Regions from separate parts of the Enterobacter sp. JS8-1 genome, predicted to be linked through region 2. Evidence: predicted binding sites of a transcription regulator. Region 2 holds the regulator's gene; the other holds the start of a gene.
What was found. Region 2 encodes Fur, which represses iron uptake genes when iron is present. Its sites were predicted from a motif close to ATAATAATGAGAACNACTATCAA; they were not measured.

Region 1: the regulator Fur is predicted to act here: its motif matches at 3,759-3,781, upstream of bfd (bacterioferritin-associated ferredoxin).

The regions. Positions count from the first base shown of each region.
Region 1 covers NZ_CP185805.1:4,391,060-4,398,816, reverse strand. Annotated here, with positions in the region: gene rpsG (30S ribosomal protein S7) at 1-171, shown strand, start outside; gene fusA (elongation factor G) at 268-2,382, shown strand; gene tuf (elongation factor Tu) at 2,452-3,636, shown strand; gene bfd (bacterioferritin-associated ferredoxin) at 3,816-4,010, shown strand; gene bfr (bacterioferritin) at 4,083-4,559, shown strand; gene ACOQH0_RS21020 (prepilin peptidase) at 4,543-5,016, opposite strand; gene rpsJ (30S ribosomal protein S10) at 5,397-5,708, shown strand; gene rplC (50S ribosomal protein L3) at 5,741-6,370, shown strand; gene rplD (50S ribosomal protein L4) at 6,381-6,986, shown strand; gene rplW (50S ribosomal protein L23) at 6,983-7,285, shown strand; gene rplB (50S ribosomal protein L2) at 7,303-7,757, shown strand, end outside.
Region 2 covers NZ_CP185805.1:1,385,884-1,393,640, forward strand. Annotated here, with positions in the region: gene chiP (chitoporin ChiP) at 350-1,747, shown strand; gene chiQ (ChiQ/YbfN family lipoprotein) at 1,795-2,121, shown strand; gene fur (ferric iron uptake transcriptional regulator) at 2,225-2,671, opposite strand; gene fldA (flavodoxin FldA) at 2,963-3,493, opposite strand; gene ybfE (LexA regulated protein) at 3,649-3,936, opposite strand; gene ybfF (esterase) at 4,065-4,838, opposite strand; gene seqA (replication initiation negative regulator SeqA) at 5,022-5,570, shown strand; gene pgm (phosphoglucomutase (alpha-D-glucose-1,6-bisphosphate-dependent)) at 5,595-7,235, shown strand; gene potE (putrescine-ornithine antiporter) at 7,325-7,757, opposite strand, start outside.

The sequences.
Region 1 (7,757 bases), 1.9 Mb from region 2:
ATGCGTTGGATCGTTGAAGCTGCTCGTAAACGCGGTGATAAATCCATGGCTCTGCGTCTGGCGAACGAACTTTCTGATGCTGCAGAAAACAAAGGTACTGCAGTTAAGAAACGTGAAGACGTTCACCGTATGGCAGAAGCCAACAAGGCGTTCGCACACTACCGTTGGTAATCCCTTCGGAGTATTAGTCACCAGGCGGGCGCTTCAGAGAAGCCGCCCGCTCTGGGTAACTTAACTGAACGCCTAAAGAAACAAACGAGGAATCAAATGGCTCGTACAACACCCATCGCACGCTACCGTAACATCGGTATCAGTGCGCACATCGACGCCGGTAAGACCACTACTACCGAACGTATTCTGTTCTACACCGGTGTAAACCACAAAATCGGTGAAGTTCATGACGGCGCAGCCACCATGGACTGGATGGAACAGGAGCAGGAGCGTGGTATTACTATCACCTCCGCAGCGACTACTGCATTCTGGTCAGGTATGGCTAAGCAGTACGAACCGCATCGCGTAAACATCATCGACACCCCAGGCCACGTTGACTTCACCATCGAAGTAGAACGTTCCATGCGTGTTCTTGACGGCGCGGTAATGGTTTATTGCGCAGTTGGTGGTGTTCAGCCACAGTCTGAAACCGTATGGCGTCAGGCGAACAAATATAAAGTTCCACGCATCGCGTTCGTTAACAAAATGGACCGTATGGGTGCTAACTTCCTGAAAGTTGTTGGTCAGATCAAAACCCGTCTGGGCGCGAACCCTGTTCCGCTGCAGCTGGCAATTGGTGCTGAAGAAGGTTTCACCGGTGTTATCGACCTGGTGAAAATGAAAGCCATCAACTGGAACGAAGAAGACGCAGGCGTTACCTTCACTTACGAAGATATCCCAGCAGACATGCAGGACCTGGCTGACGAATGGCACCAGAACCTGATCGAGTCCGCTGCTGAAGCTTCTGAAGAGCTGATGGAGAAATACCTGGGTGGTGAAGAACTGACTGAAGAAGAGATCAAGAAAGCTCTGCGTCAGCGCGTTCTGAACAACGAAATCATCCTGGTAACCTGTGGTTCTGCGTTCAAGAACAAAGGTGTTCAGGCGATGCTGGATGCGGTAGTTGACTACCTGCCATCCCCAGTTGACGTACCTGCGATCAACGGCATCCTGGACGACGGTAAAGATACTCCGGCTGAGCGTCACGCAAGTGATGACGAGCCGTTCTCTGCACTGGCGTTCAAAATTGCTACCGACCCATTCGTGGGTAACCTGACCTTCTTCCGCGTTTACTCTGGTGTGGTTAACTCCGGTGACACCATCCTGAACTCCGTGAAAGCGGCGCGTGAGCGTTTTGGCCGTATCGTACAGATGCACGCTAACAAACGTGAAGAGATCAAAGAAGTTCGTGCGGGCGACATCGCTGCAGCTATCGGTCTGAAAGACGTGACTACTGGTGACACCCTGTGTAACCCAGATCACCCGATCATTCTGGAGCGTATGGAATTCCCTGAGCCGGTAATCTCCATCGCGGTTGAACCAAAAACCAAAGCTGACCAGGAAAAAATGGGTCTGGCTCTGGGCCGTCTGGCGAAAGAAGACCCATCATTCCGCGTATGGACTGATGAAGAATCTAACCAGACCATCATCGCTGGTATGGGTGAGCTGCACCTGGACATCATCGTTGACCGTATGAAGCGTGAATTCAACGTTGAAGCGAACGTGGGTAAACCTCAGGTTGCTTACCGCGAAGCGATTCGTGCGAAAGTTACCGATGTTGAAGGTAAACACGCTAAGCAGTCTGGTGGTCGCGGTCAGTACGGTCACGTTGTGATCGACATGTACCCACTGGAGCCGGGCTCTAACCCTAAAGGTTACGAGTTCATCAACGACATCAAAGGTGGTGTAATTCCTGGCGAATACATCCCAGCCGTTGATAAAGGCATCCAGGAGCAGCTGAAAGCGGGCCCTCTGGCTGGCTACCCAGTTGTTGACATGGGTGTTCGTCTGCACTTCGGTTCTTACCATGACGTTGACTCCTCTGAACTGGCGTTTAAACTGGCTGCGTCTATTGCCTTTAAAGAAGGCTTTAAGAAAGCAAAACCAGTTCTGCTTGAGCCGATCATGAAGGTTGAAGTAGAAACTCCTGAAGAGAACACCGGTGACGTTATCGGTGACTTGAGCCGTCGTCGCGGTATGCTGCGTGGTCAGGAATCTGAAGTAACTGGCGTTAAGATCCACGCTGAAGTTCCGCTGTCTGAAATGTTCGGATATGCAACTCAGCTGCGTTCTCTGACCAAAGGTCGTGCATCATACACCATGGAATTCCTGAAGTATGATGATGCGCCTAACAACGTTGCTCAGGCCGTTATTGAAGCCCGTGGTAAGTAATCCACAGGATTAAAACCTAAGTCCCGTGCTCTCTCCAAAGGGGAGAGCACTATAGTAAGGAATATAGCCGTGTCTAAAGAAAAATTTGAACGTACAAAACCGCACGTCAACGTTGGTACTATCGGCCACGTTGACCATGGTAAAACTACCCTGACTGCTGCAATCACTACCGTTCTGGCAAAAACCTACGGTGGTTCTGCTCGCGCATTCGACCAGATCGATAACGCACCAGAAGAAAAAGCTCGTGGTATCACCATCAACACTTCCCACGTTGAATACGACACCCCGACTCGCCACTACGCACACGTAGACTGCCCAGGCCACGCCGACTATGTTAAAAACATGATCACCGGTGCTGCGCAGATGGACGGCGCGATCCTGGTTGTTGCTGCGACTGACGGCCCAATGCCTCAGACTCGTGAGCACATCCTGCTGGGTCGTCAGGTAGGCGTTCCTTTCATCATCGTGTTCCTGAACAAATGCGACATGGTTGATGACGAAGAGCTGCTGGAACTGGTAGAGATGGAAGTTCGTGAACTGCTGTCTCAGTACGATTTCCCAGGCGACGACACTCCAATCGTTCGTGGTTCCGCGCTGAAAGCGCTGGAAGGCGACGCAGAGTGGGAAGCGAAAATCATCGAACTGGCTGGCTTCCTGGATTCTTACATCCCAGAACCAGAGCGTGCGATTGACAAGCCATTCCTGCTGCCAATCGAAGACGTATTCTCCATCTCCGGTCGTGGTACCGTTGTTACCGGTCGTGTAGAGCGCGGTATCATCAAAGTTGGCGAAGAAGTTGAAATCGTTGGTATCAAAGAGACTGCTAAGTCTACCTGTACTGGCGTTGAAATGTTCCGCAAACTGCTGGACGAAGGCCGTGCTGGTGAGAACGTTGGTGTTCTGCTGCGTGGTATCAAACGTGAAGAAATCGAACGTGGTCAGGTTCTGGCGAAGCCAGGCTCAATCAAGCCACACACCAAGTTCGAATCTGAAGTGTACATCCTGTCCAAAGACGAAGGCGGCCGTCATACTCCGTTCTTCAAAGGCTACCGTCCACAGTTCTACTTCCGTACAACTGACGTGACCGGTACCATCGAACTGCCAGAAGGCGTTGAGATGGTAATGCCAGGCGACAACATCAAGATGGTTGTGACTCTGATCCACCCAATCGCGATGGACGACGGTCTGCGTTTCGCAATCCGTGAAGGCGGCCGTACCGTTGGCGCGGGCGTTGTTGCTAAAGTTCTGGGCTAATTAATTATCCCTGAATGAAAAAAGGACGCTTCGGCGTCCTTTTTTGTTTTCAGGCGTTTTGAATCTGTCACAAATTTTCGCATTTTTTGCCTGCTTCCGTCTCGCATCCCGGCGTTTGTACTATTGTAATCATAACCATTCTCACTTACACTTTGCGCATATTTTGAACGGGAGTTTTTATGTACGTTTGTTTATGTAATGGTGTGAGTGACAAAAAAATACGTCAGGCCGTTCGCCAGTTTCAGCCACAGTCTTTCCAGCAGCTTCGCAAGTTTGTTCCGGTGGGAAATCAATGCGGTAAATGCGTTCGCGCAGCGCGTGAGATTATGCAGGATGAATTGATGCAGATCCCGGAATTCAAAGAGATCGCGTAAGCCCGTATCTTTTTTTTGACATCCCTGTAGCCCGATCTACGCTTCAATGAGTGGAAGCGGAGGGACTATATAATGAAAGGTGATGTTAAAATCATAAGTTATCTCAATAAATTATTGGGAAATGAGCTTGTCGCAATCAATCAGTATTTTCTCCATGCAAGAATGTTCAAAAACTGGGGACTGACTCGCCTCAATGATGTTGAATACCATGAGTCCATCGATGAGATGAAGCACGCCGATAAATATATTGAGCGTATTTTATTCCTCGAAGGCATTCCAAACTTGCAGGATCTTGGCAAACTGGGCATTGGTGAAGATGTTGAGGAGATGCTGCGTTCCGATCTCAGACTGGAGCTCGAAGGCGCAAGAGATCTTCGTGAAGCCATCGCCTATGCTGACAGCGTCCATGATTATGTTAGTCGTGACATGATGATCCAGATCCTCGCCGATGAAGAAGGCCATATTGACTGGCTGGAGACTGAACTGGATCTCATTACCAAAATTGGCCTACAGAACTACCTTCAGTCGCAGATCAAAGTGGAAAGCTAATCAGGTTTTCCCAGCCAACGCATAAACCCGCTGCCGCCAGAAATGGCCCAAAAGGCAGTGGGTTTTTTAATGTCTGTTTATCAGGGTGAACTAAAGAGAGGATGAGAAGGCACAAAAGTGCCATCAGCGCGGCGACCAACGCCAGCAGCGGTAATACGCACCAGCCATGCCAGGCGCCCAGCGCTGCCAGATATTTAACATCGCCATATCCCATCCCTTCGCGGCGAAAGAAAAACCGATAGCCCCAGTAAATAACGGCAAAGCCAACATATCCTGCCATCGCACCCACAACCGCACTCGGCAGAAAATCTGGATGGATACAGAGCTGAAAGAGCAGGCCCACCCACAGCAGTGGGCAGAGAAATTTATCGGGAAGCAGGCCGCAGCGGATATCTGCATAGACAAGAAAGGCAGTCAGCGAAAAATAGAACAGCAGAAAGGGGAGGGTAGTTAACATGGAAAAGGCCTCAACAGGGTTTGAGCGCATCCTCGTTATAATCGGCCTGTCCGGCAATCTACAAAAACCACAATTGCGTAGGGGCTCCAGACAAAGATTCGAGAAGGGATACATTGCGTAAAAAGTTGCGAGTCCTTACGCATACCGCGCCTTTAGCGCTTAATTTCTAAACGGCACTTGCGTCTTTCTCTGATTTACGTATAATGCGCGGGCTTGTCGTAATTGACAGCGGGTTCGAACTGAACCGGAGTAACTCATTTTGTTACTCAACAATGCTCCCAATTGGGGAGCTACGTAAGAACGGTTACACTCTCCCATCAATCGTAATGGGTTTGAGGAGTAATCATTTTCGTTTATAAAATAATTGGAGCTCTGGTCTCATGCAGAACCAAAGAATCCGTATCCGCCTTAAAGCGTTTGATCATCGTCTGATCGATCAATCAACCGCGGAAATCGTCGAGACTGCTAAGCGCACTGGTGCGCAAGTCCGTGGTCCGATCCCGCTGCCGACCCGCAAAGAGCGCTTCACCGTTCTGATCTCCCCGCACGTCAACAAAGACGCGCGTGATCAGTACGAAATCCGCACTCACAAGCGTCTGGTTGACATCGTTGAGCCAACTGAGAAAACCGTTGATGCTCTGATGCGTCTGGATCTGGCTGCCGGTGTAGACGTGCAGATCAGCCTGGGTTGATCAGGTCATCGAGCGATTGAGAGGTTGATACAATGATTGGTTTAGTCGGTAAAAAAGTGGGTATGACCCGCATCTTCACAGAAGATGGCGTTTCTATCCCAGTAACCGTAATCGAAGTTGAAGCAAACCGCGTTACTCAGATCAAAGATCTGGCTAACGATGGCTACCGCGCTGTTCAGGTGACCACTGGTGCTAAAAAAGCTAACCGTGTAACCAAACCAGAAGCGGGTCACTTCGCTAAAGCTGGCGTTGAAGCTGGCCGTGGTCTGTGGGAATTCCGTCTTGCTGAAGGCGAAGAGTTCACCGTAGGTCAAGACATTAGCGTTGAGCTGTTTGCTGACGTTAAAAAAGTTGACGTAACCGGTACCTCTAAAGGTAAAGGTTTTGCTGGTACCGTTAAGCGCTGGAACTTCCGTACCCAGGACGCTACTCACGGTAACTCCTTGTCTCACCGCGTTCCGGGTTCTATCGGTCAGAACCAGACTCCGGGCAAAGTGTTCAAAGGCAAGAAAATGGCAGGTCAGCTGGGTAACGAACGTGTAACCGTTCAGAGCCTGGACGTAGTACGTGTTGACGCTGAGCGCAACCTGCTGCTGGTTAAAGGTGCAGTTCCGGGTGCAACCGGTAGCGACCTGATCGTTAAACCAGCTGTGAAGGCGTAAGGGGATAGCAATGGAATTAGTATTGAAAGACGCGCAGAGCGCGCTGACTGTTTCCGAAACTACCTTCGGTCGTGATTTCAACGAAGCGCTGGTTCACCAGGTTGTTGTTGCTTATGCAGCTGGTGCTCGTCAGGGTACTCGTGCTCAGAAGACTCGTGCTGAAGTAACTGGTTCTGGCAAAAAGCCATGGCGCCAGAAAGGTACCGGCCGTGCGCGTTCAGGTTCTATCAAGAGCCCGATCTGGCGTTCAGGTGGCGTGACCTTCGCTGCGCGTCCACAGGACCACAGTCAAAAAGTTAACAAAAAGATGTACCGCGGCGCGCTGAAAAGCATCCTGTCCGAACTGGTACGTCAGGATCGTCTGATCGTTGTCGAATCATTCTCTGTAGAAGCGCCTAAAACTAAGCTGCTGGCACAGAAACTGAAAGACATGGCTCTGGAAGATGTGCTGATCATCACCGGTGAGCTGGACGAGAACCTGTTCCTGGCCGCACGTAACCTGCACAAGGTTGACGTACGCGATGCGACTGGTATCGACCCGGTTAGCCTGATCGCCTTCGACAAAGTCGTAATGACTGCTGATGCTGTTAAGCAAGTTGAGGAGATGCTGGCATGATTCGTGAAGAACGTCTGCTGAAGGTGCTTCGCGCACCGCACGTTTCTGAAAAAGCGTCTACTGCGATGGAAAAAACAAACACCATCGTTCTCAAAGTTGCTAAAGACGCGACCAAAGCAGAAATCAAAGCTGCTGTGCAGAAACTGTTTGAAGTCGAAGTCGAAGTCGTTAACACCCTGGTTGTTAAAGGGAAAGTTAAACGTCACGGACAGCGTATCGGTCGTCGTAGCGACTGGAAAAAAGCTTACGTCACCCTGAAAGAAGGCCAGAATCTGGACTTCGTTGGCGGCGCTGAGTAAGTCGGAGGAGTAATACAATGGCAGTTGTTAAATGTAAACCGACATCTCCGGGTCGTCGCCACGTAGTTAAAGTGGTTAACCCTGAGCTGCACAAGGGCAAACCTTTTGCTCCGTTGCTGGAAAAAAACAGCAAATCCGGTGGTCGTAACAACAATGGCCGTATCACCACTCGTCACATCGGTGGTGGCCACAAGCAGGCTTATCGTATTGTTGACTTCAAACGCAACAAAGACGGTATCCCAGCAGTTGTTGAGCGTCTTGAGTACGATCCGAACCGTTCCGCGAACATCGCGCTGGTTCTGTACAAAGATGGCGAACGCCGTTACATCCTGGCCCCTAAAGGCCTGAAAGCTGGCGACCAGATTCAGTCTGGCGTTGATGCTGCAATCAAAGCAGGTAACACCCTGCCGATGCGCAATATCCCGGTTGGTTCTACCGTTCATAACGTAGAAATGAAACCAGGTAAAGGCGG
Region 2 (7,757 bases):
TAAAATATCAGGTCAATGAGGTGCTACTTATTTTTCTAAAAAAAAGTTTGTATTTTTACGAAATACAAAAAGGATGAAAAATAAACAGCAAATACCTGCGCTACCCGCTGAAATTTCTGATATTTCCCCGCCAATCCTCGCTCTCCTCTAAATGTTACAAAGCACTACGAATTATGTGCACTTCGTCATAATCCTGACTTTTGCCCACGGAAAAGCATTGATAATTCGCGTCGCGAAAAATAACCTAAAGGCGGTAGTTAATTCGAGGGTATTTCTAACTACCCCTGACCTTTTGGTCTTTTATATTTTCGCCGTTAAGGCGTTTTAATTCGTCAAAGAGGAATAATCTATGCGTACGTTCAGTGGCAAACGTAGTGCGCTGGCGCTGGCTATCGTCGGTGTGACAGCAATGTCGAGCCTGGCGATCACCCCAGAAGCTAAGGCAGAAGGTTTCATCGATGATTCTACCCTCACGGGCGGTATTTATTACTGGCAGCGTGAGCGTGACCGTAAAGACGTCACTGAAGACAAATACAAAACCAACCTTTCGCACTCCACCTGGAACGCCAACCTGGACTTCCAGTCAGGCTATGCCGCGGATATGTTCGGTCTGGATATTGCTGCCTTCACCGCCATTGAAATGGCTGAAAACGGCGACAGCGCACACCCGAACGAAATCGCCTTCTCCTCCAGTAACAAAGCGTATAAAGAAGACTGGTCTGGCGATAAAAGCGGTGTCAGCCTGTACAAGGCAGCAGCGAAATTCAAATACGGCCCGGTGTGGGCACGTGGGGGCTATATTCAGCCAACCGGTCAAACGCTGTTAGCGCCGCACTGGAGCTTTATGCCGGGTACCTACCAGGGTGCGGAAGCCGGGGCTAACTTTGACTACGGCGATGCGGGCGCGCTGAGCTTCTCCTATATGTGGACCAACGAGTACAAAGCACCGTGGCACATTGAGATGGACAAGTTCTACCAGAACGATAAGAAAACCAAAGTCGATTACCTCCACTCGCTGGGCGCAAAATACGACTTCAAAAACGACCTGGTCCTGGAAGCTGCATTTGGTCAGGCGGAAGGTTATATCGATCAGTATTTTGCTAAAGCCAGCTACAAATTTGATGTCGTGGGCAGCCCGCTGAGCACCAGCTACCAGTTTTACGGCACGCGCGATAAAGCCAGCAATGGCACCGTTAACGATATCTATGACGGCACTGCATGGCTGCAGGCACTGACCTTCGGCTACAAAGTGGGCCAGGTCGATTTACGTCTGGAAGGAACATGGGTGAAGGCAGAAGGGCAGCAGGGCTATTTCCTGCAGCGTATGACGCCAACCTACGCGTCCTCTAACGGTCGTCTCGATATCTGGTGGGATAACCGCTCTGACTTCAACGCCGACGGCGAAAAAGCGGTGTTCTTCGGCGCAATGTATGACCTGAAAAACTGGAACCTGCCTGGCTGGGCGGTGGGTGCATCTTACGCTTACGCCTGGGGCGCAAAACCTGCGGATATGGCGACACCGGACGCGTACTACGATCCAAACTATCGTCTGAAAGAGTCTTCTTACAGCCTGGATGCAATCTACACCCTGCAGGATGGCCGTGCAAAAGGCACGATGTTCAAACTGCACTTCACGCAGTATGACAACCACTCCGATATCCCGAGTTACGCGGGCGGTTACGGCAACATCTTCCAGGATGAACGTGACGTGAAATTCATGGTCATTGCGCCATTCACTATCTTCTGATGAACACACCGGCGGGCAATGTCCCGCCGGTATGGAGACTGCACATGATGAAAAAAATCGTAATCGTCGCGTTGCTGGTATCAGGGCTGGTGGCGTGTGCTCAGACTGAGGCACCAAAAGAAGATTCCCGCCTGAAGGAGGCCTATAGCGCCTGTATCAATACGGCGGAAGGGTCGCCCGAGAAAATCGAAGCCTGTCAGAGCGTGCTGAACGTGCTGAAGAAAGAGAAAGCGCATGAGCAGTTTGCGACGCAGGAAAACGTCCGCGTGATGGATTACCAGGCCTGCATTCAGGCGCGTAAAACCGGTAACGATCAGGAAGTGGCGAAGCGTTGCGATAAGATCTGGAGCGATATTCGCAGTAACAATAAATAAGTTGCTTTATGCCCGGTGGCGCTGCGTCACCGGGCTTTTTTTTGCCCAAAAACAGGCAAAAAAAAAGCCAACCTTACGGCTGGCTCAGAGTATAAACACGATATTATTTTGCGTCGTGCGCGTGGTCGTCTTCACGGCAATCGCCTTCAGCACAGTGACCATACAGGTACAGGCTGTGGTTGGTCAGGCGAATACCGTGACGTGCGGCGATTTCACGCTGGCGTGATTCGATGGAATCATCGCTGAATTCAATAACCTTGCCACAATCGAGGCAGATCAGGTGATCGTGATGGTGCTGCTGGGTCAGCTCGAAAACGGATTTGCCGCCTTCGAAGTTATGACGGGTAACAATGCCCGCGTCATCGAACTGGTTCAGCACACGATACACGGTTGCCAGCCCAATCTCTTCACCCATGTCGATAAGACGTTTGTAGAGGTCTTCCGCACTGACATGGTGATTGTCTGGCCCCTGAAGCACTTCAAGGATTTTTAACCGAGGAAGCGTTACTTTCAGGCCAGCCTTCTTTAATGCGGTATTGTTGTCAGTCATGCGGAATCTGTCCTGTTGCTAAACGATTCACTTCTAATGAAGAAGTGACAGAAAATGCACTTGGGATAATGCGTCTCATTATAGAACTGCCATGGCTAAATGAAAACTGCAAGTCTCAAGCAAAGTATGCTTATAAAAACGTGGTATCACCAACAAACTTGTTCGATGGCATCCACTTTTTACCAGGGGGATATTGTACAGGTCTGAACGAAAAAGTTAAAAGTTTGTAGCAATTAATTTAATCGGTTTTACCTGGTAAGCGGGCGCAACCGGAGTTGCGCCACCGGGAAATCAGGCGTTAAGAATGTCGTCGAGGTTCAGTTCTTCGCGAACCTGCTTAACCCATTTCTCAACGCGTTCAGCGGTCAGTTCCGGCTGACGGTCTTCGTCAATGGCCAGGCCGACAAAGTGGTCGTCGTCTGCCAGGCCTTTAGAGGCTTCAAAGTGGTAACCCGCCGTTGGCCAGTGGCCCACAATAGCAGCACCGCGCGGTTCAATGATGTCGCGGATGGTGCCCAGTGCGTCACAGAAGTATTCTGCGTAGTCTTCCTGGTCGCCACAACCGAACAGCGCGACCAGCTTACCGTTGAAGTCAACTTCTTCCAGGGTTGGGAAGAAATCGTCCCAGTCACACTGCGCTTCGCCGTAGTACCAGGTCGGGATACCCAGCAGCAGGATGTCATAGCCTTCGAGATCTTCTTTGCTGCTCTTGGCGATGTCGTGCACATCGGCAACGTCTTTACCGAGCTGTTTTTGAATGTTTTTTGCGATATTTTCGGTATTGCCGGTATCACTGCCAAAGAAAATGCCGATGATTGCCATGAGTAAAATAACCTCTTGAAACTTAATGGTATGGTGGCGCAATTTGTCCACGGATAAGGGCAATAATAGCAGAACAGGCAACCCTGCGGAAACAGCTATCGCGCAGGACTGCACTCTGTGCTACATGAAAAGGGTCATAAAGGGGATTTTCAGACTTATGCCTTGCTGCGCAATGTCTCAAGTTGGGTGATTAACATCTCTTCAATCAGTTCGCTGCGGCTGATGTTACGCGCCTCGGCCAGCTCATTTAGTGCATCGACAGCATCGGCGTTCAGCTTCAGTTCGACACGCTTAAGCCCACGATTTTTATCGCGTTTAAGCTGGTTGCGTTTATTGATACGCAGCTGTTCATCGCGCGAGAGCGGATTCGTTTTCGGTCGTCCCGGTCGACGCTCATTCGCGAACAGATCTAGTGTCGTACGGTCCGTTTGTTCTTTGGCCATGATTCTGAGACTTCGGGGGAAATACGCCGCCCTGCTAATGCCCGGGCGATAAGCGCGCCATCATACATCACCGAAAACGGCACGCCAACGACTGGAAGCCCACAACCTTCCAGTCGCTCTCTTTTTAATCAATTTGCAGTATCAGAGAGATAGCGACGAATGGCGCGCAGCACGGCGTCCGGTTTTTCGGCGTGAACCCAGTGCCCGGCACCGGCGATCACATGGGCGCGAGCCTGCGGGAATTGGGCCAGCAGCGTGTCGCGGTAGGCATCGGTAACGTAAGGCGAGTTTCCGCCGCGAATAAAGAGGGTAGGGTGTGGCCACGCGGGGACGTTTTCCCAGCCCACGATGTTGTTGTATTGCTCCCAGAGCACCGGCACGTTAAAACGCCATTGCCCGTCGACAAACGACTTCAGCAGGAACTGCACGACGCCTTCTTCATCCAGATGCTCACGCATTACGGCGGCGGCCTGTTGGCGTGTTGCGACGCCCGCTTCTGTGACCGCATTAATAGCGGCGAAAATCTCATCGTGACGGCGGACGTTGTAATCCACAGGCGCGACGTCAATGACAACCAGCCCGTTGATACGCTCTGGCGCAAGCGCCGTCAGGGCCATCACCGCTTTGCCACCCATGGAATGCCCGATCAGCGTTACCTTCTGCAGGTTATGTGCATCCAGCGTATCCAGCAGATCCTGCGCCATCGCCGCGTAGGTCATCTCGTCGGAACGCCCGGAAAGACCGTGATTGCGCATATCAACCTGTAAAATATCGTGGTCGGAAACCAGATCGCGCGCCAGCACGCCCAGGTTATCGAGGCTACCAAACAGCCCGTGAACCAGTACGATGGGAGAATTATTGTTCGGCGATTGTGCAGATTGCGCTCGGGTATTCAATTTCATGGCAAAGTTCTTTTTTTACGTATGTCAGGTTAGGGTATCATGTTGACCATTCTGCCGCCCGGCTGCAAGGATCCAGTTTAATCTGACTTTTGCCGCCTGCCGGGTTTGACGCTATCCGCTGTTGGGATTTGACCTTATAATCCCAACGACTTGTATTCAGATAAGATATCGCACTGGATTAAGATGAAAACAATCGAAGTTGATGACGAACTCTATCAGTTTATTGCCAGCCAGACGCGGCATATCGGGGAGAGCGCGTCCGACATTTTACGGCGTATGCTTAAAATTTCCGCCGCCTCACAGCCTGCTACCCCTGTCACAAAAGATGTCGTGTCTCAGCCGAGCGTTGTTGCACAAGCAAAACCTGCCGTGATACCGGCAAAAGATAAAGTGCGCGCAGTACGTGAACTGCTGCTGTCTGATGAATACGCAGAGCAGAAAAAGGCGGTTAACCGCTTTATGCTGGTGCTGTCTACACTTCATTCACTGGATAACAAAGCGTTTGCTGAAGCGACCGAGTCGCTCCACGGTCGCACCCGTGTCTATTTCGCGGGCGACGAACAGACGCTGTTACAAAATGGCAATCAAACCAAACCTAAACATGTCCCTGGCACACCGTACTGGGTCATCACCAATACCAATACGGGCCGCAAGTGCAGCATGGTTGAACACATCATGCAGTCCATGCAGTTCCCGGCGGAATTGATTGAAAAGGTTTGCGGTACAATTTAACCCTTGCATCAAAAGGACCAGGCAATGGCAAATCACAGCCGTGCAGGCCAACCTGCACAACAAAGCGATTTGATTAACGTCGCTCAACTGACCGCGCAGTATTACGTGCTGAAGCCGGTCGTGGGCAACGCAGAACACGCAGTGAAGTTCGGCACATCTGGTCACCGCGGTAGTGCGGCGCGCCATAGCTTTAACGAACCGCACATTCTGGCCATTGCCCAGGCCATCGCGGAAGAGCGCGCCAAAAATGGTGTTACCGGTCCATGCTACGTGGGGAAAGATACTCATGCCCTGTCTGAACCGGCGTTTATTTCCGTACTGGAAGTGCTGGCAGCGAACGGTGTGGATGTGATTGTTCAGGAGAACAACGGTTTCACGCCAACGCCTGCGGTCTCTAACGCAATCCTCGTACACAACAAAAAAGGTGGCGCACAGGCTGACGGTATCGTCATTACGCCATCTCATAACCCGCCAGACGACGGTGGCATTAAATACAACCCGCCTAACGGTGGCCCGGCAGACACCAACGTCACCAAAGTGGTGGAAGACCGTGCGAATGCCCTGTTAGCCGACGATCTGAAAGGCGTTAAACGTATCACTCTGGATGCCGCCATGGCGTCCGGTCATGTGAAAGAGCAGGATCTGGTTCAGCCATTCGTGGAAGGGCTGGCGGATATCGTCGATATGGCGGCCATCCAGAAAGCCGGTCTGAAGCTGGGCGTGGATCCGCTGGGCGGCTCCGGTATTGAATACTGGAAGCGCATTGCAGAGCATTACAAGCTGGATCTGACCATCGTGAACGATCATGTCGATCAGACCTTCCGCTTTATGCACCTCGATAAAGACGGCGCGATCCGCATGGACTGCTCCTCCGAGTGCGCGATGGCGGGCCTGCTGGCGCTGCGTGATAAATTCGACCTGGCGTTTGCTAACGACCCGGACTATGACCGTCACGGTATCGTCACCCCTGCCGGGCTGATGAACCCAAACCACTATCTGGCCGTTGCAATTAACTACCTGTTCCAGCATCGCCCGCAGTGGGGCAAAGAGGTGGCTGTTGGTAAAACGCTGGTCTCCTCTGCGATGATCGACCGCGTGGTCGAGGCGCTGGGCCGCAGGCTGGTGGAAGTGCCGGTGGGCTTCAAGTGGTTCGTTGACGGTCTGCACGACGGCAGCTTCGGCTTCGGCGGTGAAGAGAGCGCGGGCGCGTCCTTCCTGCGCTTCGACGGCACGCCGTGGTCAACTGACAAAGACGGCATCATCATGTGCCTGCTGGCGGCGGAAATCACCGCGGTCACCGGTAAGAACCCGCAGGAACATTACAACGCGCTGGCGGAACGTTTTGGTGCGCCAAGCTATAACCGCATTCAGGCTGGCGCGACCTCTGCTCAGAAAGCCGCTCTGTCCAAACTCTCTCCGGAGATGGTCAGCGCAAGCACCCTGGCGGGCGATCCGATCACCGCGCGTCTGACGGCGGCGCCGGGCAACGGTGCGTCTATTGGTGGTCTGAAAGTGATGACCGAAAACGGCTGGTTCGCTGCGCGTCCATCCGGTACGGAAGATGCGTACAAAATCTATTGCGAAAGCTTCCTCGGCGCTGAGCACCGTCAGCAGATTGAGAAAGAAGCGGTAGAGATTGTCAGCGAAGTGCTGAAAAACGCGTAAGTGCGGTTTGTGTGCCGGGCGGCACTGCGTTTGCCCGGCCTGCAACAGCGATCGTAGGCCCGGTAAGCGCTAGCGCCACCGGGCTTTTTTTAACTATGCTTATTCTTCAATTCAAACCGCGGTGACACCAAACCGTACAGCGTCCAGCCCATAAAGGTCACCATCGCGCCATACAGCATCGCTTCCTGGCCGGATGAGTAGAGCGCATAGAAGCTGTAGATTGCCCCAATCAGCGCCACGATATTGGCCGCTCGCGCCTTGCGTGGATCCACCTTCGCGACTTTCTGAATAATCACCAGCGCCGCCATCGACAGAATGTACGGAATGATATTTGTCACAACCGCCAGGTTGACCAGTACGTTGAACTGGCTGTTCAGCGATGGGCTAATGGTCATCAGCGACAATCCGCTCTGGAAGATGACAATCGCCAGCATGCCCTGCACTGGCGCATCGGCCTTGCTTACGCGGGAGAAGATTTTCGGGAAGTAACCTTCATCTGCGGAGGATTTAAACACCTGCGCA